Regions from separate parts of the Sediminibacillus sp. JSM 1682029 genome, predicted to be linked through region 2. Evidence: riboswitches for the same ligand, from Rfam matches in the RefSeq annotation. Region 2 holds a riboswitch; each other region holds the start of a gene.
What was found. Region 2 has a riboswitch for cyclic di-GMP ahead of ABVF09_RS07190 (anti-repressor SinI family protein). Riboswitches for the same ligand answer to the same signal wherever they lie in the genome.
Positions count from the first base shown of each region.

Region 1 (7,649 bases), on a different contig from region 2:
GAAGGATTGCTGTTCCGGCAAAAAGGCAAAGGCACCTTCGTTGCCGAGCAAAAATTCGAGCAAAATTTACAGGGACTGACCAGCTTCAGTGAGGATATGCGGGCTCGCGGCCTCAAACCTTCCAGCAGACTAGTCAGTTTTGAAGAGATTGTAGCAGATGAAAAACTGGCCGCCAATCTTGCGGTGGAAGTAGGCGCGTCCATTTTTAAAATCGAGCGGATCCGGATGGCGGATCAAGCGCCACTGGCCGTCGAAACCATCTATACTTCAAAAAAAATCGCTGGAAACATGACGAGAGATGACTTTGCTCCGTCGTTCTATGACTATATCGAAAGCACATTGGGGTTCACCATCAAACATGCCAATCAGGAAATCGAATCGGCACTTGCCAATGAAAAGGAAATCGAACACCTACAGCTGAATCCAGGCGATCCCGTCTTATTGATCGAACGACTCACCTACTTAAGCAATGATGAACCGTTCGAATACGTGAAATCCGCCTACCGTGCAGACAAATACAAATTCAAACTCCAGATGCCTCGCTGAAACAAGTTGAGTGAATTCAGCACAGGCTCCGACGTTGGGTCTGGGAGTTGGTGTCTGCTGGGATTTGGGATTTGGGGATTTGGGGTCAGTCCCCGATTGTTCATTTTAAGGCTTACCAGAGTGAAAAAGGCCGTTGTGGGGTCAGTCCCTATAGCGGCCTTTTCGTACGCGTTAAAGTTGAAACATTTGATTCCATGGGCTTTATATCGGCCAGGGGACTGACCCCCTAATTTATTTTCCACAGTTTATGGCTGAAACGGGGGACAGAACGGGGGACAGTCCCCTATGCCAGTGAATCATTCATTTTTCGGTTTTCATTCTTATTTGGGGTCAGTCCCCGAACCTACACGAAACCCCCGGCTGTTTGAGGTACAGCCGGGGGTTTTGTATGCTTCTTCTTATTATGTTTACTTTACTTCGACGATATTGGCTTGGTTCGCTTTGATGCTTCCGGTTTGAACCAGGTTCACTTGATCATTTTCTTCTAGATTCGTGAAGATGACAGGCGAAATGGTGGAAGCTGCATTTTCTTTAATAAAGGCAAGATCAACCTGAAGAAGTTTGTCTCCTTTTTTCACTTGCTGACCTTCTTTTACAAAAACCTCAAAGCCTTTGCCTCCAAGCTGCACCGTATCCAGTCCAACATGGACAAGGACTTCATGACCGCTCTCGGCTTTAATTCCGACAGCATGATTGGTCGGGAAAACGTTAATAATTTCACCGTCAACCGGAGCGACAAATAAGCCTTCATCCGGCTCAATCGCAAATCCTTCTCCCATCATTTTCTGAGAAAAGACCTCGTCCGGGACTTCAGTGATATCGATCATTTTCCCAGAAGCCGGAGCAACAAAATCATCGCCGCTAAGTTCTCCTAGAGCCTCTTTGTTACCCTCTGCCTGATCGTTTACTGACTCTTCTCCGGGAGCTTCCATGTTATTGTTTTCCATCCGCTTCCGCATTGCTTCTGCCAGGAAGTCAACGGTAGTTCCGACCACGACGTGTAAGTTACGCTTGTTCAACTTCATGACACCATTGGCACCCTGCCGTTTTAACGCCTTTTCGTCGACTTGCTCCATGTTGTTCATTTCCAAACGTAGTCTGGTTGCACAATAATCCAGATTTTTGATATTTTCCGGACCGCCTAAAGCTTGTAAGTAATGATATGCTTTTGCATCATAATTCTTGCCGCCTTTTGAAGCGATCCCGCTCTCGTCGGCATGTTCTTCGTCCTCGTCTTCACGACCAGGTGTTTTTAAATCAAGTTTGATAATTAACAAGTAGAAAACGACAAAGTAAATCGCGGCGAAGACCAATCCTTGTATAAACAGAATGATCGGGTTTTGGGCTATGCCGAAATTCAACACATAATCAATAAAACCTGCCGAAAAACCGAACCCGTGCCGGACATCGAGCCATAGAGCAACCATCATGGATATACCGGTCAATACGGCATGCACTACATACAATAGTGGAGACAAAAACATGAACGAAAACTCTATTGGTTCTGTTACACCTGTCAAAAATGCGGTGAAACCGATACTGAACAACATGCCGCCGACTGCTGCACGGCGTGTCTTTTTAGCTGCGGCATACATTGCCAGACATGCTGCCGGCAGACCGAACATCATGATAGGGAAGAAACCGGCAAGGAAAGTTCCTGCTGATGGATCTCCTTTCAAGAATCGGTTGATTTCTCCACGTACCGGTTCAGAGGCTCCATCAGGCACGAACGAGCCAAAGTCAAACCAGACGAGGGTGTTGATCACATGGTGCAAACCGACTGGAATCAGTAACCGGTTGAAGAAACCATATGTTCCGACGCCAAGTGCTCCCGCACCAAGCATCCATTCACCCAGACCATTGATTACTGCTTGGATTGGCGGCCAGATGATTCCGAAGATACCAGATAATATTACCATGACAATTGCTGTAATTATCGGAACAAATCGTTTACCGCCAAAAAACGCCAGCCAGTCTGGAAGTTGAATATTGGAATATCGATTGTATAGAAGACCCGCAACAATTCCGGCGATAATACCACCGAACACTCCCATATCCAAATCATCCCCAAAGGATCCTACACCGCCAGTCAGTACCAGGAAAGCAACGGCACCCGACAAAGCAGCAGCTCCGCTTCCATCCCTGGCAAATCCCATTGCGACACCAATAGCGAAAATAAGTGCCAGATTATCTAATATCCCACTTCCAGCTTGGCTGATAAACTGGATATCCAACATGTCGTCGGCACCTAGTCTAACCAGCAAAGCCGCAGCAGGAAGCATAGCGATCGGGAACATTAGTGATTTACCAATCCGCTGTAAAAACGCTAACATTTCATCCACTCCTCTTGCTGTTTTTGAAAACGCTGTAGAAAGTATAACATCAATGATATATAGATGTCTATACCAATTTGTTGTAAGGGGACAGTTCCTCCCTCCGCAATATTCGGCTAAACCTATTATAGAGGGACTGTCCCCAAATAAAAACCAAAAATTATTGGTCTTCCGGGATAGGACCTGGCAATACCGGAGCCAAAGCGGTCACTTTTGTTTTCCTGTCATTGACATACTCATGGTAATGGAGCCTTCTTGGTTCGAAGAAATAGGATAACAGCTTATTTGGCTCTATGATTCTTTTGTGCATTTCGGGAAATATATATTCATGGTAACTGCTCCAGCGGTATTGTTCGGGGAGGGTACAAATTTTGGCAGCGCAAGGATTTAAATGGATATAGCGGGAAACATGCAGGAAGTATTGTATAGAGGTGATGTAATGGGCATGAAACCTTCCTTGAAAAACGTGTCCGACTAAATCATATTTATTGTTGAAATAAATAGCGTATTTCATGTGCAGGATTTTCATAAAGCTGCTCGGGGATTGATCAGTGGCTTCCGCGAGGAGATGGATGTGGTTAGGCATAAGACAGTAGGCATGCAAAATGAATGGATATTTTTGTTTCACAAGTTGAAGGATCTCTAAGTACTGCCGAAAATCTTCCTCCTCTCTAAACAAGGCTTGCTTCCTGTTCCCGCGGGCTGTGATGTGGTAAGTTCCACCCGGAATCCATGCTCTCGACAATCTCGCCATACGCATTTCTCCTTTCATTTTCTATTTACAAACATACCATTCGACAATATTTCCAAAAACCCTTTTCTATGCTTCGGCAGGATTTAGTGGGGTCAGTCCCCCACTTTGGTATATTGGTAGAGCGATAAAGCCAACATGCAAAGAAAAAAGCGTTGAATCGTTTCAACGCTTTTTTCTTCATTAGGCATTATCTGATTTCAATACTTGATACTGGTTCAATTCCCTGATTAAATGTTCGATAAATTCATGGGAATCATTTATTTGGGCACTCTCTGTTTTATCAATTAATTTAGTCAATACATTTTTATATAACTCTTGTTCTTTCATTTTTTCACCTCAATTTTCTATCAATCTATCAATCACTTTAAATAGCAGAATAATCTGACAACTAACCTTTTTGAAACATAATATCATTACTATACCATCTTCTGGGACAAAAAAGCGATGTTTTTTTCAAAATTTGACAAATTTTTCAGGCAGCTTTTATTTTTTTAGCAGGCTACACTCAATTGCCGGTTGGTTCCTCTTCTCTCCAGTACTTCATCCCCTACCAACAAGCGAGTTCGATTTTAGTAAAAAACGAGATTATCTGTGAATGTAATTAATTTGGAATTCAACTGTTTTCTGAAGGCGGTATAAAAACAAAGCTTCAATATAAAGATCACATTCAACCCTGCCAATATGAAGGATTCTACCAATCCATATACCCCCATTGCACGAATGCTAATCACGGTAATCTCGGACTCAGCGGATTCACAACCCCTCTCCCATAAAGGATAATCTCCAAGAAACATGCACCTAACATAAGGCTCCATGCTCTGTTTTGTACGGTTATGAGGAAAAGCAAAATCTGTTCTCGTCCTACAAATCGGCAACATCCGGAAACACTGCTTTTACAAGAGCTGCATCTCCCACTTTCCTTCATGCAATTAATTCAATCTGTCATTATACCATTCCTTTACCGCTCTACCAGAATGGGGGTCAGTCCCTAAAAATTCTTGGGACTTACCATCTAAAACCTGCTTGGCCTACGTCCCCCAAGGTTTTCCTTTTGTTAAACAATGCTTTACTGATTTACCGTACTAATAAGATGAGGGACTGACCCTTTTATATAAATTCTTTCCCCACGAAACGCAAAACACCCAGAGGGGTTCATCCCTCCGGGTGTCAGTTTTTCTATTCTTATTTATTTTTCCTGGTTGATTCTCCAACGGTTAAATTCGAGAAATTCTCTGAATTGCTCTTTTGAAACTCCTGAGTCCATGGCATCTTGAACGAGTTCCAACCAATCTTCGTCCAACTGCTTCTTCATTTCTTCGCTGTCTTCCTTCATTAGCAGTTCGTTGATGGACACTCCCAATACAGCGCCGACTTTCTCCATAAACTGTATAGAGGGATTGGTTTGCAGGTTTCTTTCGATAGAGCTCAAGTATGATTTGGCCACACCAGCTTGTTCTGCCAATTCAGATAAGGACATTTTTTTCTCTTGACGTAATTGTTTGATTTTATCCCCGATCAAGGCCATTCACCTTCTTTCAACCAGATTATATCATAAGAAAGGTGAATGGTTCTATATAAAGCACAAAAAACAATCACAGTTATTTGCTGTTCATGGAGGTGTGTTGTGTTAAAAAGAGCCTGACGTCTTCTAGTTCCAGTCCGATTTGTTTTGCTTCTTCCATCAGGTTTACCCAATCTTTATCCAAAACTCTATCGTCTACCGTTTTCAACATACAATTTACCCTCCAATATTCTGTCAGGCAGCACAGCCATCCTTGCACCTAGGCGCTTTAGATCTGTTGCTTTGCGTCCTTACTTTTCAATAAGTTTGCCTTTTTACTGAAGAAGCAATGTTATATTCAAAATATACTATATTTCCCATGGCTTTCCTACGGGGTATTTTTGTCTAATAACTACTAGTTTTGTAAAGGGCAAAAAACAGCAAGTAATGAAATTCTCCCATTAAAATGACAAAATACCGCTCTATTCGAAGTTGTTTCTTTTTTCTGGCGTTTTTCCGAAACAATATTCCGGGCAGATGGCCCTAATGTGATATATCTGCTAGGATCACTTTGAAAAGATTAGCGAATCACAAAGGTTATTGTCTGTTGTTTTGCCTACGGAAAACTGGTAAATTTAAACTGCAAGTAAGCCAAATTGACGGATTTCTATTGCTTTCAAAAAATAAATCGGAAATGGGAAAGAGAGATGAACCGGGTGAAAAAAATAGCGTTTCTGGTAATGATTGCTGGAATTGTATTATTGAGCTGCGGATTCATACAGTTGATGCACACAGAACGTGCCCAGCAAAACAGTCTTGCTGATGCTCATGCTTTACTGAATGGAGAGAAAACGAATGAAAGAATGAATACCGCTCAAACATCCGAACAAGGAGCAGCCAACACGGCTGAGTATCTTCCGGGACAAGGAGAAACGGCCGGGATTCTGTCAATACCAAAAATAGGCGCTGAACTGCCGATTGTGGAGGGAACCGATCCAGATGATTTGGAAAAAGGAGTAGGTCATTATAAAGGAACAGCATATCCAGCCGAAGATGACCAGATTGTCCTTTCCGGACATAGAGACACCGTTTTCCGACGGATGGGAGAAGTAGAAGTCGGTGATATATTTATTGTCAGGCTTCCATACGGGGAGTTCCGTTATGAAATGAAGAGCGCCAGAGTTGTCGATGCCGATGACCGAACCGTAATCAAGCCCACTGCACCGGAAGAAATATTGACACTGACAACCTGCTATCCCTTTTCCTATTTAGGCAATGCCCCTCAGCGCTATGTTATCACCGCTGTTCCCGTGGAATAACCAATTAGCAGCCTTTGGGACCAGTATTGGGGTCAGTCCCCGTAAAAGTCCTACATAGAATATAGACGACTTCTCCGTGATACGGGGGACTGTCCCCAAAACAGGAGCTTCACCCCGTTATTTCACTATAAACCCTATAATATCGGCTTTTTGCCATTGAGGGGGTCTGACCCTCCTTTAATTGTTTCTACCTTTTCAAGCGTTTAATGACCGAAGCGGGGACTGACCCCCGAATCCTGACCCCCGAATCGCTGACCCCGAATCGACCCTGCATCGATCTCTTCTCCTTTCCTTCTGAATTCACAGTTTTTTTGGTTTCTGTTTTAGACGTTGGCCGGGTTAATGGGGTATAATGGTTTTTGGAATCTTTTAACTAAAAAATAAAAAGGGGTTATGCAGTGGCACGGCAGACGCACAGGAAAAAGCGCGGAAATCGGCGGCGCTTGCTGCTCTGGTTGGGCGGTGTATTATTAGTAGTGCTTATTGCGGCGGCTGGATACGGAATCTATTTATACGAAAAGTTGCAAGACACTGTTGAAAATATCCATGAACCCTTGAACGGAGAACTACAATCAGAGGAAACCGGCACGAACAACCAGTCAGGAAACAATCAAACCGCCGATGGACAATCAAATTCATCTGACGACGATACTGTCACGAAAACCGATGACGAACAAAAGACGTTGAATTTCCTATTACTAGGAGTTGATGAACGCGACAATGACCAGGGGCGTTCCGATACGATGATCCTGGTATCCGCCAATCCAAATACCGATTCTATGGTGATGATGAGCATCCCCCGTGATACATACACCGAGATCCCCGGAGAGGGAATGGATAAAATCAATCACGCGTATGCTTTTGGCGGTACTGCACTTGCTGTCCAGACGGTCAAACAAACCTTCGATGTCCCCATCGATTTTTATATAAAGATAAACATGGAAGGGTTCCGGGACGGCATCGATGCTCTGAACGGGGTGACGGTTGAAAATAGTTTCGCCTTCACTCGGGATGGCATGGATTTCCCAAAAGGAGAAATCCATTTGAATGGCGAAGAAGCTCTCGCCTATACGAGAATGCGAAAAAAAGATCCGCAGGGGGACTTGGGACGGAATGAGAGACAGCGTCAAGTCATTCAGGCTTCCCTGGATCAGGCAGCTAACTTCTCCAATTTCACAAAGATCGGCCGAATTCTT
Region 1 covers NZ_JBEWYY010000014.1:41,383-49,031, reverse strand. The annotation lists gene ABVF09_RS17970 (GntR family transcriptional regulator) at 1-546, shown strand, start outside; gene nagE (N-acetylglucosamine-specific PTS transporter subunit IIBC) at 954-2,879, opposite strand; gene ABVF09_RS17960 (REP-associated tyrosine transposase) at 3,040-3,633, opposite strand; gene ABVF09_RS17955 (hypothetical protein) at 3,814-3,960, opposite strand; gene ABVF09_RS17950 (helix-turn-helix domain-containing protein) at 4,820-5,152, opposite strand; gene ABVF09_RS17945 (anti-repressor SinI family protein) at 5,232-5,366, opposite strand; cyclic di-GMP riboswitch class I at 5,390-5,476, opposite strand; gene ABVF09_RS17940 (class D sortase) at 5,842-6,453, shown strand; gene ABVF09_RS17935 (LCP family glycopolymer transferase) at 6,852-7,649, shown strand, end outside.
Region 1: another riboswitch for cyclic di-GMP. It lies ahead of ABVF09_RS17945 (anti-repressor SinI family protein); the one in region 2 lies ahead of ABVF09_RS07190 (anti-repressor SinI family protein).

Region 2 (7,649 bases):
TTTCAAGATTTTTGTCAGGACCATATGGATGCTTCCTCCGTTTGGTTTCGCTTGAGAAATCAGGAGTGGCGGCCGCTTTCTGTACTCGATCAAGTGTGGGAGTCGGAGTGGATTGACGAGGTAATCGACAAGCAGCTATTGACCTGCCACCCCCAGCCAATCGTCACGCCTGAAAGAGCGGTTTATGCCTACTATCCTTTATCAGCGAAAACAGATTGCTTGTTTCAAAGGGAACCGCAATCTGTTTTTTTACGTGGAAAAAGAGAAGAAAATAAAAGGAAGAAAGAGGAAATGGGAGCAAATATCAGCGATTTGTTCTTTATAACGAATAAATGAAGAAATTTGACGTTTTGAATTTTAGAGTTCACCAGTTAGAATGAATTCATCGTTCTTAAAAAAGAACAAAATTGTTCGCTGATAAGAGACGAGCACTCCCATTTTTTAATGGGTTGAAATATAACAAAATCAGAGGAGGAATCATTGTGTATAAAAAAATCAGCACAGCAATCATGTCAGCGGTATTGGGGATCGCTTTAGTAGGAGGAGGGACCTTTGCTTATTTCAGTGACACGACCACTACGGCAAGCACTTTTTCTTCAGGCACACTGGAACTTAGCGCCAACCCATCCACTATAGTAGAATTGGATAATTTAAAACCGGGGGATTGGACAGAAAAAAGCTTTTTCCTTACCAATGAAGGAACGCTGGATATCAAAAAAGTACTGCTCCATACCGATTATACGGTAACGGATAAAGACGGAAACCCTGTAAGCGAGGAACTCGCCACTCAGTATGCACAAGCACTTAGAGTGGATTTTCTTAAAAATACCGGTGATGGGAACGTTTTTGCTTATCCGGTCATCGTCAGCAGCACATCATTATTTGAATTAAAAGATATGGTATTGGAAAATGCGGCAACGGAACATGAATTATTAGATGGTAATTTCATGGGTTTAATAGACGGTATCGAAGCGGGTAATGGGGAAAATGCAGAGGATAGTCTTTACGTGAAATTCAGGTTCAAAGATAGTGGCGAACCACAAAATGAACTGCAGGGACTGCAATTGGACTTGGAATGGACATTCGAAGCGATGCAAGAAGATGGAGAGGAGCGATAAAAAGTTTATATGAACGAAAGAAAGACAAGCCCTTCAGGCTGGGGCTTGCTTGCGGATTGACGGTTTAACAGCAAAAGGTGCCCAATCACGGGTGCCTTTTGCTGTTTTATCGAGCGAAGAGAATCAAGTCATCGAGAAGATCCACTTTCGGCCCAAGAGGATCAACTCCGTCCGAAAGAAGAGCGAAAACGGAAGAAAGAGGATCAACTCCCCGGAAGAAGATCAACTTTCGGCCCAAGAGGATCAACTCCGTCCGAAAGAAGAGCGAAAACGGAAGAAAGAGGATCGACTCCGTCCGAAAGAAGAGCGAAAACGGAAGAAAGAGGATCAACTCCCCGGAAGAAGATCGACTTTCTGTCCAAGAGGATCGACTCCGTCCGAAAGAAGAGCGGAAACGGGTTAAATAAAATCAATTTATTTCTTGTGCTTCGGAATTTTAAGGTTCACTGGGCGGGATATTTATGAAAGCCCTTTACTAAACAAAATAGTAGTTTTTTTCTGAATATTGTATTTACTTTCTCGATAAACATGTTAAGATTGTTGATACTCTACTAGATTTTTCAACAGGAGGATTGGCAATGGTAACCTTTTTTGCAGCATTGATCTTACTTATACTCGGCTATGTTTTCTATGGTAAGTTTGTAGAACGGATTTTTGGAATCGATGATAGAACCGCTACCCCTGCGTACACCAAGCGGGACAATCTGGATTTTGTCCCGATGAGTTGGTGGAAAGGGAACCTTATCCAACTATTGAACATTGCCGGACTCGGTCCGATTTATGGGGCGGTTGCCGGTGCTCTCTATGGGCCTGTGGCATTTATTTGGATTGTAGTCGGGAGTGTATTCGCTGGAGCGGTTCACGATTATTTTTCTGGTATGATGTCGCTTCGCCATAACGGCGCGCAGTTTCCAACATTGGTAGGCCGTTACTTGGGAAAACCTGCGAAAGTGTTTATTAACGGCCTTTCACTGGTATTGATGCTGCTTGTTGCGGCGGCTTTCACAGCTGGACCTGCACAGTTGATTTCACAAATCACGCCGCTAAGCTTTATGGTTGCGCTCGCCATCATCTTTGGTTACTTTTTCTTGGCGACTGTTCTTCCGGTCAATCGGATTATCGGGAGGATTTACCCTTTGCTTGGAGCGATTTTGCTTATCATGGCAGTGGCTGTTGCAATTGGTACTATTGTATCCGGCAAACCGATGCCGAACCTGACGATGGCGAATCTCCATCCAGGAGACCTGCCGGTATGGCCATTGTTGATGGTGACGATTTCCTGTGGGGCGATTTCCGGGTTCCATTGCACCCAAAGTCCGATCATTGCTTGTACGATGAAAAAGGAATCGGATGGACGTAAAATCTTTTACGGAGCGATGATCATCGAAGGAGTGATTGCGTTGATTTGGGCAGCCGCCGGCATGACTTTCTTCAACGGAACAGCCGGTCTTTCGGAAGCCCTTGCTGCAGGCGGGCCGTCTGGAGTGGTAAACGAAATCTCAACCTCCTTACTAGGTACAATCGGTGGGATTCTTGCGATTTTCGGTGTCATCATTCTGCCGATTACAACCGGGGATACGGCCCTTCGTTCATCCAGGATGATTGCGACGGACATTTTGTCAAAATTCTATCGAATGGATAACAAGTGGAAGGTGTTGCTTGTCACGATTCCGATTTCGATTCCGGCATTTTTCCTGGCGACAATCGACTACACCTTTTTATGGAGGTACGTAGGCTGGACCAATCAGGTCGTGGCCACGGTGATGCTTTGGACTGGTACCTTGTATTTATTGAAGAATTTCAAGCTGCATTGGATTTGCGGTGTGCCGGCAGTGTTCATGACCGGCGTTGTCTGCACCTACATCTTCTATGCACCAGAAGGCTTGAGCCTTGATTACCAGCTGTCCGTCATTATCGGATTTTCGCTCACCTTTGTCGTCATCCTGTGGTATGCCAGCCAGATCATCAAATATCACAGTATCAAGCAGAAAAGCGCCCAATACAACATCGCATAAGGAAAAGCGTCTTCCGGAGACTTACCTGGAAGACGCTTTTTTAAGTCGAATGGAATGCTTACAGACCTTACAGGCCCGAAACCTGCAGTACGAGAATGCATGCCATCCATCCTCCCGTAACGAGGTAATGCTGCCAGTTGTTCTTTCCGAAAAGGAAGTGGCCATTGCCCACTCTCGAAAGGATTACTGCTGCCATTCCGGATATCACCCATTGAATTGGTGCATGCATGATGAACGAGAACATCCCCAACAAGAGAAAGCCCAAATGAGTACATGTAAAGAAGGTCAAAGCGATGATTTGGATTGGCCGCAGCTGGGGAAACGGACGGTCATTTCCTGTTCTTAAGAATACAACGACACCCGACAGACTGATTAATGAGAATAAAGTAATCAAAGTACTGCTGATCAACTAAATTCCTCCTTTTCCTATTGATGTAAAGGTAGATTAAACGGTGGGGTCGACCCCACGTCAATAGTTTTGGTGGAAAAGAAAGGAGACTTCTCGATGAGAATCGGAGAATTTGTCAAAGAAATGGAATCGACCAAGGATACTGTTCGTCATTATGAAAATCTCGAGTTGCTTGAACCCGCATGGAATAATGGCCAGAGGATATATGGATTGCAGCAAAAACGCGATTTTGAGGCAATTCGGGAAATGAAGTCACTCGGACTTTCATTAAAGGATATTCAGACTATCGTAAGGTTGCGGCGGATGAAGGGCTGTGGTTCCGGACATTTAATAAAGGGTGTTTCGGAAAGTTTGATGATACTGCAGGGAAAACTGGAAAAGGAAGAGCAGGCCATAAGGAATAAAAAGCGGATGGTAAAAGAATTGCTGGAAGCTTTAGGATAAAAGCGAGTTGTTTTATCTTTGCGAAGCCATCAAATTCCGGCTAAAGGCTGGTGCAAATGATTCCGTTCCTCTCTCGCCGTGGAATTGAATCGCTCGAATGAACATTGCAATGCGTTTTGCTCCATATTTTCACCTGCTTTTTTCTGGTTCTAAGGGTATCTTTTTCATCATACCATAAATTGGCAGTCCCTCGCATGTCACAGCCAGAGTATAAAGGATTTTCCAGACTTTTGCCGAATGATAGTAGTAAGAATATTTAGGGTATTTTACATAGTCAGTAAAACAGGAGGTGGCCGAATGTCCTGGATGAATCGGGACGGCTTAACCATTCATTACCAGTTGATGGAATCGGAAGACCCGTTCGCCAATGAAACGCTGGTTCTTATTCATGGAATCGGATTGGATATGTACTCATGGGATTTTGTCATTCCTTATTTTCGCAAGCATTACCATATTCTGCGTTATGATCTGCGAGGGCACGGGGAAAGTGGTACAGGCAGTGAGAAGAGAACCATTGATTTACTGACTGAGGATCTTATCTTCTTGATGAAGGAACTAGCAATAGAGGCTTATCATTTGATCGGACAGGGGCTGGGTGGATTTATCGGCATTAAAATAGCGGGGCAGCGGCCCGGACAATTGAAAACAGTGGTATTGTTCAGTGTACCCATCCATTATCCGAAACAGATGGGGGACAAGGTGGTCAGCCAGAGGAAGCATATGGTTGACGGGAAGGACAATATGCTGGCGATGGCAAAAGAAATTGTCGACAAAGCTTGTTATATACCCACAGAGGCAAAAACTTCCACACTGCTGAATGCGTACAAAAAGGTATCCCCGACGGTCTATTTTGAATTGTTCCATACGGGTTTTGGACCGGAGGGTGTTGAAAATCTACGCAGGATAAGGGTTCCTATTCTGATTTTGTCCGGTTCAGAGGATATCATATTTCCTCCCGAACTATCCAGTGCCATCCTGAATTTTAACCCGAACGCAAGGTGTTATACCGTTCCCGAGGCGGCATTCATGATTCAAATGGATCAGCCGAAACTGGTTGCCGACTGGATCGACGGTTTCATAAAGAAACACCGGAATCCCGCTGCTTCCATAAGTTTGCTGGATTATGACTACCAAAAGCACCTGACGTCGGAATTGTATTCCGAAATAAGAGGGTTGATGCAGCAGGAATTGGATTCATCCGGACAGGATAACATCCTGCTGGTAAATGTTATCCATGGCTTTTCCGTTTATTTGAATGGAAACCGATTATTTGAAGGCTGGGGGAAACGAAAGGCGAAACAGCTCTTAATCTATTTAAGCATTCAACAATCAGCAACCAGAGAGGAGCTTTGTGATATATTCTGGCCTGAAGCGGATTTGGTCAATGCCAGGAACCGGCTGCGTGTGGCATTGCATCATTTGAAACAGTTGTTGGAGAAAAACGGTTTTGCCAATGAGAATCCAATATTGATCACGGACAGGGAACATGTTTTTCTCCAGGCAAAAGTAAAATCAGATCTTCAGAGTCTCCTCGATGCAATTCGCCTGGCCAATCGTTTGAAAGGCAATGAAGAGAAAGCAGCGAGGTTTAAACAGCTGCTGTCTGAACAGAGTGAAAACATGATGCCCGGATTATACGAAGACTGGTTTATTGAAATGCGCAGATGGATCGAGAAGCAGTGGACGGAGATGGCTCTGTTTTTGGCGGACTGGTTTGAGGAAGCAAAGGATTATAAATCAGCCGCTATCTATCTGGAATTATACTGTACAGCCTATGGCGAGGACGAGGAACTGAATGACCGGCTGCTGTATTTGAAGGAACATCGGAATTCTTATAAAAGAAACTAAACTAAGAATGATCCATAAAAACTGCCGCTGAAGGTGGTTTTTTGTCCCTGGTGGGAGGATATTTCCGTTATCATTAAAAATTCTTTGTCTTTTTTCAAATCAAGCAGCTTTTTTAAAGGGTTATGTAATGAAGGTGTAATGAGCCATCAAGTAAAATGGGGGGAAGAAAAAATCGATAGTCAGGGTTCTCATTCGTGCTTCTTGCCGGAAAAACTCAGATAAGGGCAAACCTATTGAAAAATAGGGACGCAAAGCCACAGGTCTTCTATTGGAAACAATAATGACGGCTGGGCCGCCTGAAATACATCTGTATTTTAGGAGGGAATTATTGTGGACGTTTATGAAAAGCTTGATCAGGAATGGGTGGATTTGATGGTGGAAGCGAAGGATCTGGGAATCGGGATAGAGGAGTTGCAGGAGTTTTTACAGAACCATGGTCAGTTTAAGCGGAATGTCACGTACTATGCGTTGATCTCCAAACAGGAGCAAAGCAAGGTGAAACAAACCGGAGAGTCCTGATAACTTAGTGCTGAACACGTCCGTTCAAAAGGAACGTAAAATCCGGCTATCACGCTAGATAACAAATAAACGCTTGGATATAAGAATGTATCCAAGCGTTTTATCTTGCTTTCTCAACCGAAGCCAATCGAAATTATTAAGCTGTTGGAGAAAGGATTTGTTTTTGCTCTAATTGTGCTTTGGCTGCCTCATCGGCAGGCTTGTAGCCTTTCTCGATAAGCTCTTTTATGTAGATTTTGTTATAGACAAAGGAAAAAACTACCCCGCTTATCCAAGCCCCAATACCTAATGTGAAAGAACCAAGAATGGCTTCAATTATGAACATAATCGCCGCCCATTTTAAATCCCCGCGGAATAAGGCCGGGAAAAATCCAAAAAAGAAAGTAGTCCAGCTAAACCCAACTTTTACTACTTTTGTTAAACCCGCTTCATTTTGCAGTGTTACTTTCATTCCAACTCCTCCTTTTGATTTTTTGAAAAATAGAGTAAGAATGAGAAAAACCAAATATGAAAAAAGAACTATAATTCCGGCAAATCATACTCTATTTTTTCTAATAATACTACAAAATACCTATTCTGTTAACAATTATTTTCGACAGAAAGTTTTTTTTTCACCAAAATGCCAATGGAGAATGTCTCGGCAGTATAAATGTTTTCAAAGTTTCGTGAACAAGTACCCAGGTTATCAAAGCCCACTCGCTTGCAGCTTAATGCTCAGCCAATTTAATAATGATTTATTCATTTAAATAACAAAGGAAGGACATAAAAAAAGACAGGCCTGATAAACATCAAGCCTGTCTTTGTTTTACCTATTCAATACGCTTTCTTCCAAAACCTCTGATTTGTCTCCATACACCTTGGTAATATGCTGATCACCCCAAGCACACAGTGCGTCCAGAATCCCTTCCAGACTTTTGCCATAGTCACTCAACTCATATTCCACTTTCGGCGGCACCTGGTTGTAAATAATCCGGTTGATCACACCGTCCTCTTCTAATTCGCGGAGCTGTTGTGTCAGCATTTTTTGGGTGATATTGGGCATCAAACGCTTCAGCTCGCTTGTCCGTTTCTTCCCATGGGTGAGATGGCAAAGAATCACGCATTTCCATTTGCCTCCGATTACTTCCAATGTTGCTTCGACTGATATATTATACTTCTTCTTTTTCATTGCATTTTCTCCTCCTATAGGAACTAAAAAGTACCTACATCACTTTTTGGTTCCTATATCACTTTGAAGTACGTACTTCCTATATGTGTATCTGTGTATCATAATAACATTTGCCGGCAGCGATAGCC
Region 2 covers NZ_JBEWYY010000003.1:178,367-186,015, forward strand. The annotation lists gene ABVF09_RS07155 (hypothetical protein) at 1-336, shown strand, start outside; gene ABVF09_RS07160 (TasA family protein) at 483-1,118, shown strand; gene ABVF09_RS07165 (hypothetical protein) at 1,168-1,521, shown strand; gene ABVF09_RS07170 (carbon starvation CstA family protein) at 1,697-3,133, shown strand; gene ABVF09_RS07175 (hypothetical protein) at 3,201-3,542, opposite strand; gene ABVF09_RS07180 (MerR family transcriptional regulator) at 3,639-3,986, shown strand; gene ABVF09_RS07185 (alpha/beta hydrolase) at 4,284-5,834, shown strand; cyclic di-GMP riboswitch class I at 6,048-6,134, shown strand; gene ABVF09_RS07190 (anti-repressor SinI family protein) at 6,165-6,353, shown strand; gene ABVF09_RS07195 (hypothetical protein) at 6,490-6,804, opposite strand; gene ABVF09_RS07200 (winged helix-turn-helix transcriptional regulator) at 7,159-7,521, opposite strand.

Region 3 (7,649 bases), on a different contig from region 2:
AGGACACCCGGAAAAAAACTCTTCATCCGTGAGGAGAAGAGTAAATCGAATTACCCTTATGATTCTGTTTTTGTTACCCCCAGATGTCCGGTTTTCATTGTAGGCGGGCGAGGTGTTTGCGTCTAGCTTGCTTTATGCTTTTCGTTGCCGGGGCCAAATGAAGTAACTGATCGTGGCAAGCGTATCGACTCCCAAAACCAACCCCCACACTCTGATTATTCCTGTTAAAGCTTCCGTCCGTTCTGCATCTCCGATGATAAAAATCGTGGCAGCAAGCAGCCCTGCTCCGATGGCAAAAGCCAGTATATGGCGCAGCCATCCTTTGGCATAATGCCTGGCATATTGATATCCATAGCGTTTTTGCGGTTTTGATTCCTGCTGCTTTAGAATATAATATTGAAAGCGTTGGTCGGCCCAGGCTATCATACTTTTTCCGAATGCAATCGAGCTTCCGATGTAAATGGCAGCTACACCATGGGCTGCTGTGGCCTCGGCTCCCCGGTTTAAATCAAAACCTGCCAGCAGCAGCAAAATCAAGTCGATCACCGGTGTCATCGCCAGTAAAGTGAGTCCTGCTTTCTCTTTTTTCCATAAATAACGGGTGACCAAACCAGCAATGATTGCAATCCAGAAGGCAATTTCACAGGCAATGATCATCCACACAATATAATTCAATTATTTCTCCCCCTTGAACTTCTCATCGACTTCTCCTCTTATTTAATACAGTTGTATCAGATAAAGCCAGCATAGCACATTCAATTATTTAATACAATTGTACTAAATAATTGAATGTTCGTTTCCGAATTGCTATCGTAAGAATATGCCAAAAAAAGTGAATCATGAACAGCGTAGAAATAGAATAGCCGAAGCAGCCTGGCAGGTCATTTTGGAATTTGGAATGGAAGGGGCTACCGTTCGCAAGATAGCAGAAAAGGCAGGGCTGTCCCTAGGAGCCCTGCGCTATTATTTTTCCAATCAGGAGGATTTGATTCTTTATGCAATGCGTTTAGTGAAGGAAAGAGCAGCGGAACGAATCAAGCAGATCCTCCACCGCGATGGGTCGCCCAAACAAAAGATGCTCGATGTTTTACTCGAAATCGTTCCCACGAACCCGCAGACCAGAGCAGAGATGGAGGTGTGGTTTTCGTTTGTCGGCTACGCCCGGCATCATCCTCACTTATTGAAGGAGGAAGGGGATGGCATTTTAGCCGCCATTCAGCTGATGTTCGGGTATATGGAAACAAATGGTTTGCTGCGGCCAGGTATCGATAAGCAGCTTGAAATCGAGAGACTGTATGCAATGGTCGATGGATTGGCGCTTCACGCCATGCTGGAACCGGAACGGTTGACCGAAAAGCAGGTGGAAAAAGTCATCGCCAGTCAGTTGGATGTTATTTTTGAGTAATGAATTGAGGGGGAGATCATGATGGCAGAAATACAGCGCTTGACCGAAAACGATTTTCCGGAAGTTTTTGCTTTGTCCCAATTTGCTTTTCAATTTAAATTGTCTGATGAGGAGAGACAGAAAAAAATAGAAGAAACAAAACATCACAAAATTTGGGGCTGGATGGAACAGGGGAGACTAGCGGGCAAGCTGCATCTCCATTCTTTATCCTGTTATCTGGACGGTAAAGAGTTTGCGATGGGAGGAATCGGCAATGTAGCAACCTGGCCGGAGTATCGACGGCAGGGCGTTGTAAAGCGGCTGCTGCACCATGCTCTCCTTGACATGAAGGAAAATGGGCAGATGTTGTCTTTCCTGCATCCGTTCTCTTTTCCATTTTACCGAAAATATGGGTGGGAGCTGGCTTTTACAAACAAACACTATTCCCTGCCAATCGACCGGTTGAAGAAAAAGTGGAATGGAGACGGCTATGTCCGCAGAGTGCAAAAAGATATCGCGTTGCTGGATTCGCTTTATAGCCGTTTTGCACAGGAATACAATGGCATGCTGGTAAGGGATGAACGATGGTGGAAGCAAAGGGTGCTCACTGGAAACGAGCACATCGCTGTGTCCTATAACGAGCAGGATGAGGCTGAAGGGTATCTCATTTACCATGTCAACGATGACATCTTCACTGTAGAAGAGTTTGTTTACTTGACGTTAAATGGGTGGCGTGTACTCATGCAATTCATCGCCAACCATGATTCGATGGTGGAAAAGGTGGAAATGGTAGTGCCGGAGAATGATTTATTGCCTTTGAGGATAGATGAACCGAGGTTCCCACAGGAGGTCAAGCCCTATTTCATGGCCCGGATAGTCGATGTGCCGGCATTCCTGAAGGCTTATCCTTTTCGCCGTAACCCTAGTTCGCAGCCTGTTCATCTACAGGTGGAAGACGAATTTTTGCCTGACAATACAGGCAGTTATCGAATTGAGGATGGGCAAGTTATCCACATCGAGGCTGAAAATCCTGGGGGGCACGGCATTTCCTGCTCCATCCAGCAGCTTACGGTGATGCTGCTTGGCACAAAACGGCCTTCGGAATTATATACCGCAGGAATGATTGGTGGCGAACCCACGGAAGTAGAATTGCTAGAGGAAATATTGCCTGTCAGGCAGACGTATCTTACCGATTTTTTCTAGTCACTGGCAAGTTTCGCTTTTTTTCGTGAGGGAATAAGGTTCTATACTTCCATCCTTGCGAAAGAAGGGAAATAATATGGATATACCTTCCACGAAAGCGGAAATAGAGCAACAACATAAACAGGCAAAGCCATGGATCCGGCGTTTCGGCAGGATAGGCTATATGGCCCAAGGAATTGTATTTGCCTTGATCGGATTCCTTGCTTTGCTGGCAGCAGCGGGTTCTGGCGGGAAAACCGCCGGTACGAGCGGAATGTTCCAGTCGCTTGCCGCCCTTCCCCTCGGCGAAATCCTGATTTGGATCATTGGACTCGGACTGTTCGGTTATATTGTCTGGCAGTTGATCAGAGCATTTAAAGATCCGGATGGTTATGGAAAGGGGATACGGGGATTGACCATCCGTACGGGCTTCTTCATCAGTGCAATGATTTATGGCGGCATCTCGTTCAAGGCACTGAAAATCGCTGTACATGCAGGAAGTGGCGGGAATTCTGAGCAGACAATGTCGGCAAAACTTCTATCCCAGCCGTTTGGGCCATGGATGCTTGGGATTTTTGGCCTTGTCGTTTTTTGTTTTGCCATCTATGAAGCAGGTATCGGGATAAAAGGCAGTTACATGAAAAAGTTCAAGCAGGCCGAAATGGAGGAAAAGGAAGAAAGAATCGCTAGAATCACTGGGAAAATCGGGATGATTTCCCGGGGAATAGTATTCGGCCTAATCGGTTTTTTCTTTGTGCAGACAGCTCTCACCACAAATCCCGATAAAGCAAAAGGACTGGATGAAACGTTGTCCGAACTTGCGCAGCAGCCGTATGGCAGTTGGATGCTCGGCGTCGTTTCACTTGGTTTCATATTGTTCGGCCTTTATCAAGTTTTTCGGGGACGTTATCAAAAAATGGATTTTGGAAGCTAAAGAACAGCAAGGGTGTCGATTGTTTGGATATCCTTGCTGTTCTTTTGCGTTTACCATCCCTTAAGACATAATTTTCTGAAAAATGCAAGCGATAAACTTTTGGAAATAAAAAAATATCGGCATTATTTGTAAAATTATGTTGAAAAGTGAAAATTGACACAGTATACTAACTAAAGAACTACATACGAGAGTGATAAACTTCTGAAAAAGGCAAACTAGCCGAAAGGTTAGGACGCAAAGCCCAGGGTCTAAGGTTAAGCGATGAGTCATTTTACTCATAAGCGACTAGGATCGCCTGGCTGCCACACACTTGATTTAGTTGAGAATCAAGCTATGTCTGGCTGTTCCTGATTAGGAAGAGCCATTTTTTTGGGATTTTTCGTAAAAAGAGGTGGTTTAATACTTTTTGTAGTAACCGAGTGTTTGATTTTTACAGGGGATGAAAGAAATTATGGGGAATACGATGGAAAGATTGGTGTGAGTTGGAATTGAATATTATTGTGGTGAAAAATCGTTGTCTATTAAGAGATGGTATCATCAATGTCTTGATGAATAAGTATCCATCTCATTCAGTCAAAGCGGTTTCTTATAGTGAATGTCGTTCTCTTATGCAGGGTGGGGAACCTGTAGACTTATTGATCGTCGATATCGACACAGACAGTCATTCCGTCATGGAAATGATAGAATGGCAGCAACAAAAGGGAGAAAAGGTAATTGTCTGGACTGCGAACCCTGACATTTCCAGGCTTAACGACTGGTTTCAAAAAGGTTTGGACGGCTATTTTTTCAACGGCATGCAGCCGGAGGAATTGTCGAATGGTGTTGACTGTGTATTGGATGGCAATGTGTATGTACATCCCAAGCTCTCGACGGTTTTATTGCAGGATTACTTGAAAATTTCGAACAAGGTTGCAGAACAGCCAGTCGGAATTCTGACAGAGCGAGAATGGAATGTACTGGAGTTGCTGACAAAAGGCTTTAGCAATGACAAAATTGCCAAATTCTTATTTATCACAGAGAAAACAGTTAAAAATCATGTGAGTTCTATCTTTAGAAAATTGGGAGTGCCAGACCGAACGAATGCTGTTTTGTATGCATTGCGGCAACGGTGGTTCTACTTATAGAGAAGGTCGATCGAAAGGGAAGTCTTACAAAATACAGCTGCCAGAGATTTTACTGCTGCATGCTACAACGAGGGGTAGAAAAATATGCGGAAAAAGATTAAGTTACCCAGCCTGAAGTTTTCGAATCTTAGCATTGGCTGGAAGTATGGGGCCAGTTTAGTTGTTGTTTTTGTTTTGTTCGGTATATCTGCCGGTATTGTCACCACGCTGATCAATGGCATCGGTAACAACATCGATGAAGTGGACAGACGAGGGGACCGGGCGATCAAGGTGACGGAAATGGGATCCTTGACCAGAGCCAAGTCGGTACGGATCGCCAGCTACTTGAATAACGATGATGCTCGCTACATAGATGAGTATAACGAGCGCTTAGATCGTTTCAATACGTTGGAAAATGAATTGAAGGCAAGTATGGATACCTCCGAAGAAAAGGAGTTATTCACGAAAATCCAGGAGAATGACAAGCGGATGAACGATTTGTTTTTAGAAGTAATTGTTCCGGCAGTGGAACAGGACGAAGCCTCATTGCTGGCCAATTTGAAAGTTGAATCAGATCAGCTGCGGTCAGAAACAGTGCAATTATTGGACAGCTTGCGCGAAACGGTTATAGCTGACCGTCAGGCGGCCATTAAGGAAGCATCAAATAGTTCTGCCTTGGCTAGAAACGTATTGCTTATCGCGATAGCTGCTTCTGTGATTCTGGGCGGTTTGCTCGTCTTCTTCATAAGCCGTTCTGTCATCCGTAATTTGAACAAAGTTATTTACGTCAGTGATCAAGTTGCCGATGGAAACCTGGCAGTCGATCCAGTAGACTATGCTGGCAAAGATGAAATCGGCCGTCTCGCTGCTTCGATCAACGCAATGGGTTACAGTCTCAAGGAGATGGTGGAGAAAATCGCCGGAATTTCCGAGACTGTCAGCGGTCAAAGTGAAGAATTGACGCAGTCGGCCAACGAAGTCAAGTCCGGTTCACAGCAGGTGGCCACCACCATGCAGGAATTGGCATCAGGATCAGAGTCCCAGGCGAACAGTGCTTCTGAATTGGCTTCTGTAATGGGTGATTTCTCTCAAAAAGTACAGGAGGCGAATGAAAGAGGTGCCCACATCGATGAAACATCCAGTCATGTCCTCGGTATGACTGAAGACGGAAGTAGTTTGATGGATTCATCAATAGAACAAATGCAAAAGATTGATGGGATTGTACAGGACGCTGTGAAAAAAGTCCAGGGGCTTGATTCTCAGTCACAGGAAATCTCCAAGCTTGTATCGGTCATTAAAGACATCGCTGAACAAACCAACTTGCTTGCACTGAATGCAGCGATCGAAGCTGCGCGTGCGGGGGAACATGGAAAAGGCTTCGCTGTCGTTGCCGATGAAGTAAGAAAGCTTGCAGAACAAGTAGGAGTCTCTGTTACCGACATCACGAACATTGTGAGCAATATCCAAACCGAGTCCAGCAAAGTGACAGAATCGCTTCAAGGCGGCTATAAAGAGGTTGAACAAGGGACCAGTCAAATTGAGAAAACTGGTAAAACATTTGCCAGTATCCACTCTTCTGTTTCTGAAATGGTGGAAAGTGTCCAAATGGTTTCTGGAAACCTGGCAGCCATTGCTGCGAAGAGCCAGGAGATGAATGCCTCGATAGAAGAAATAGCTTCGATTTCTGAAGAAGCCGCTGCAGGGGTAGAGCAAACGTCGGCATCTTCCCAGCAGACCAGCAGTTCGATGGAGGAAGTCGCCAACAGCTCTGAACAGCTTTCCGGCCTGGCCGAAGAATTGAATGGATTAGTAAGACAGTTTCGATTATAGCTTTTTTAAATGAGGGAATTCCTTTCCTCAGGTACGTTCCAAAAACATAGTGGCTGAAGGAAAACCGGACGATATTCGACAATGCCGAGCATTCGAATTCGTTCGGTTTTTTGCTTTTATATATAAGATAAGCTTTTTTGACAGACTTCCTTTTATACGGTTGTTTGATGAGTACTACCCATCGCTGCTTTTAGATACACTGCTTTCACTTTCTCCAAAAATACAAAAGGCTTAACTTGTCGGTTTTCGAGCCATGCTGTTCCTGTAGAAATCCGTATACGCAACAACGTGCATGCCCTTTTACAAAACAGCATGTCAACACGTATTAAGAATGGATGTTTGTATCTGAGTGCAGGCACTCTGTGATTATGAAGGGAGATTAAAAGCAGCGGAATGTTTCCGGTAATCCCTCCCATGAATGGGAAGTGTGCGAATGACAACTATTGCTAGCGCATATAGCGTTTGGGGGCAAATGGAGGATCATTTCACCGATCATGTTGCTTTGCTTATCCTTTGTCCTCCGCGCTTTGTCCGCTGTTCAGCTGATCTATTTTTCTCTCGATTCGGTCTAATTGTTTTTGTCGTTTCGCCTGGGAACGGAACACCGAGACGAACAACAGCACAATCAAAACCAAAATCATCAAGTAAACAAACTGTACGAGCACATCTCCCCATAGTAAATCATTCATAAAACCGTCCTCCTCTAGTAGATGCTGTTTCCAGTTTACCAGAAATTAACTGACAAAGTAAAAAAAATACCGGCAACAGGACTGAAAGGAGTCAGTCTGTTGCCGGTAAAATTTTTATATATAGATTTCGATGCTGTTTTTATCTGTCTGCAATGTTCTCTCCAGTGCTGCCTTTTTCACAATAAGTCCACCTTGCCGGTACGGATTGTAAGCTTCTTCCACGGCCATTTTTTCACCATTGACCAGAACCTGTCTTTCTTTTTGGCCAATGTGAAAAACAAATGTGACCGGCTTGTTTAAAAAACGGAACGCAAATTCGAGATTGTCCATTGAATCAGGTAGAACCGGATCGATGACAAGGTCGCCCGACTGCTGACGGATTCCTAGCACATTGGTGATCAACTGGTTCATATAGATTCCAGGACCGCTTGAATATATCCGCCAGCCGCCTTTCACCGCAACCTCGCCGTTCCGGAGTTTTCCGAAGTTATCCTGTGCATCATACCGAGTTTTGAATTTGCCGTCGG
Region 3 covers NZ_JBEWYY010000004.1:163,332-170,980, forward strand. The annotation lists gene ABVF09_RS08940 (hypothetical protein) at 133-675, opposite strand; gene ABVF09_RS08945 (TetR/AcrR family transcriptional regulator) at 821-1,405, shown strand; gene ABVF09_RS08950 (GNAT family N-acetyltransferase) at 1,427-2,587, shown strand; gene ABVF09_RS08955 (DUF1206 domain-containing protein) at 2,664-3,500, shown strand; cyclic di-GMP riboswitch class I at 3,700-3,807, shown strand; gene ABVF09_RS08960 (response regulator transcription factor) at 3,983-4,624, shown strand; gene ABVF09_RS08965 (methyl-accepting chemotaxis protein) at 4,709-6,433, shown strand; gene ABVF09_RS08970 (hypothetical protein) at 6,940-7,122, opposite strand; gene ABVF09_RS08975 (GH36-type glycosyl hydrolase domain-containing protein) at 7,237-7,649, opposite strand, start outside.
Region 3: another riboswitch for cyclic di-GMP. It lies ahead of ABVF09_RS08960 (response regulator transcription factor); the one in region 2 lies ahead of ABVF09_RS07190 (anti-repressor SinI family protein).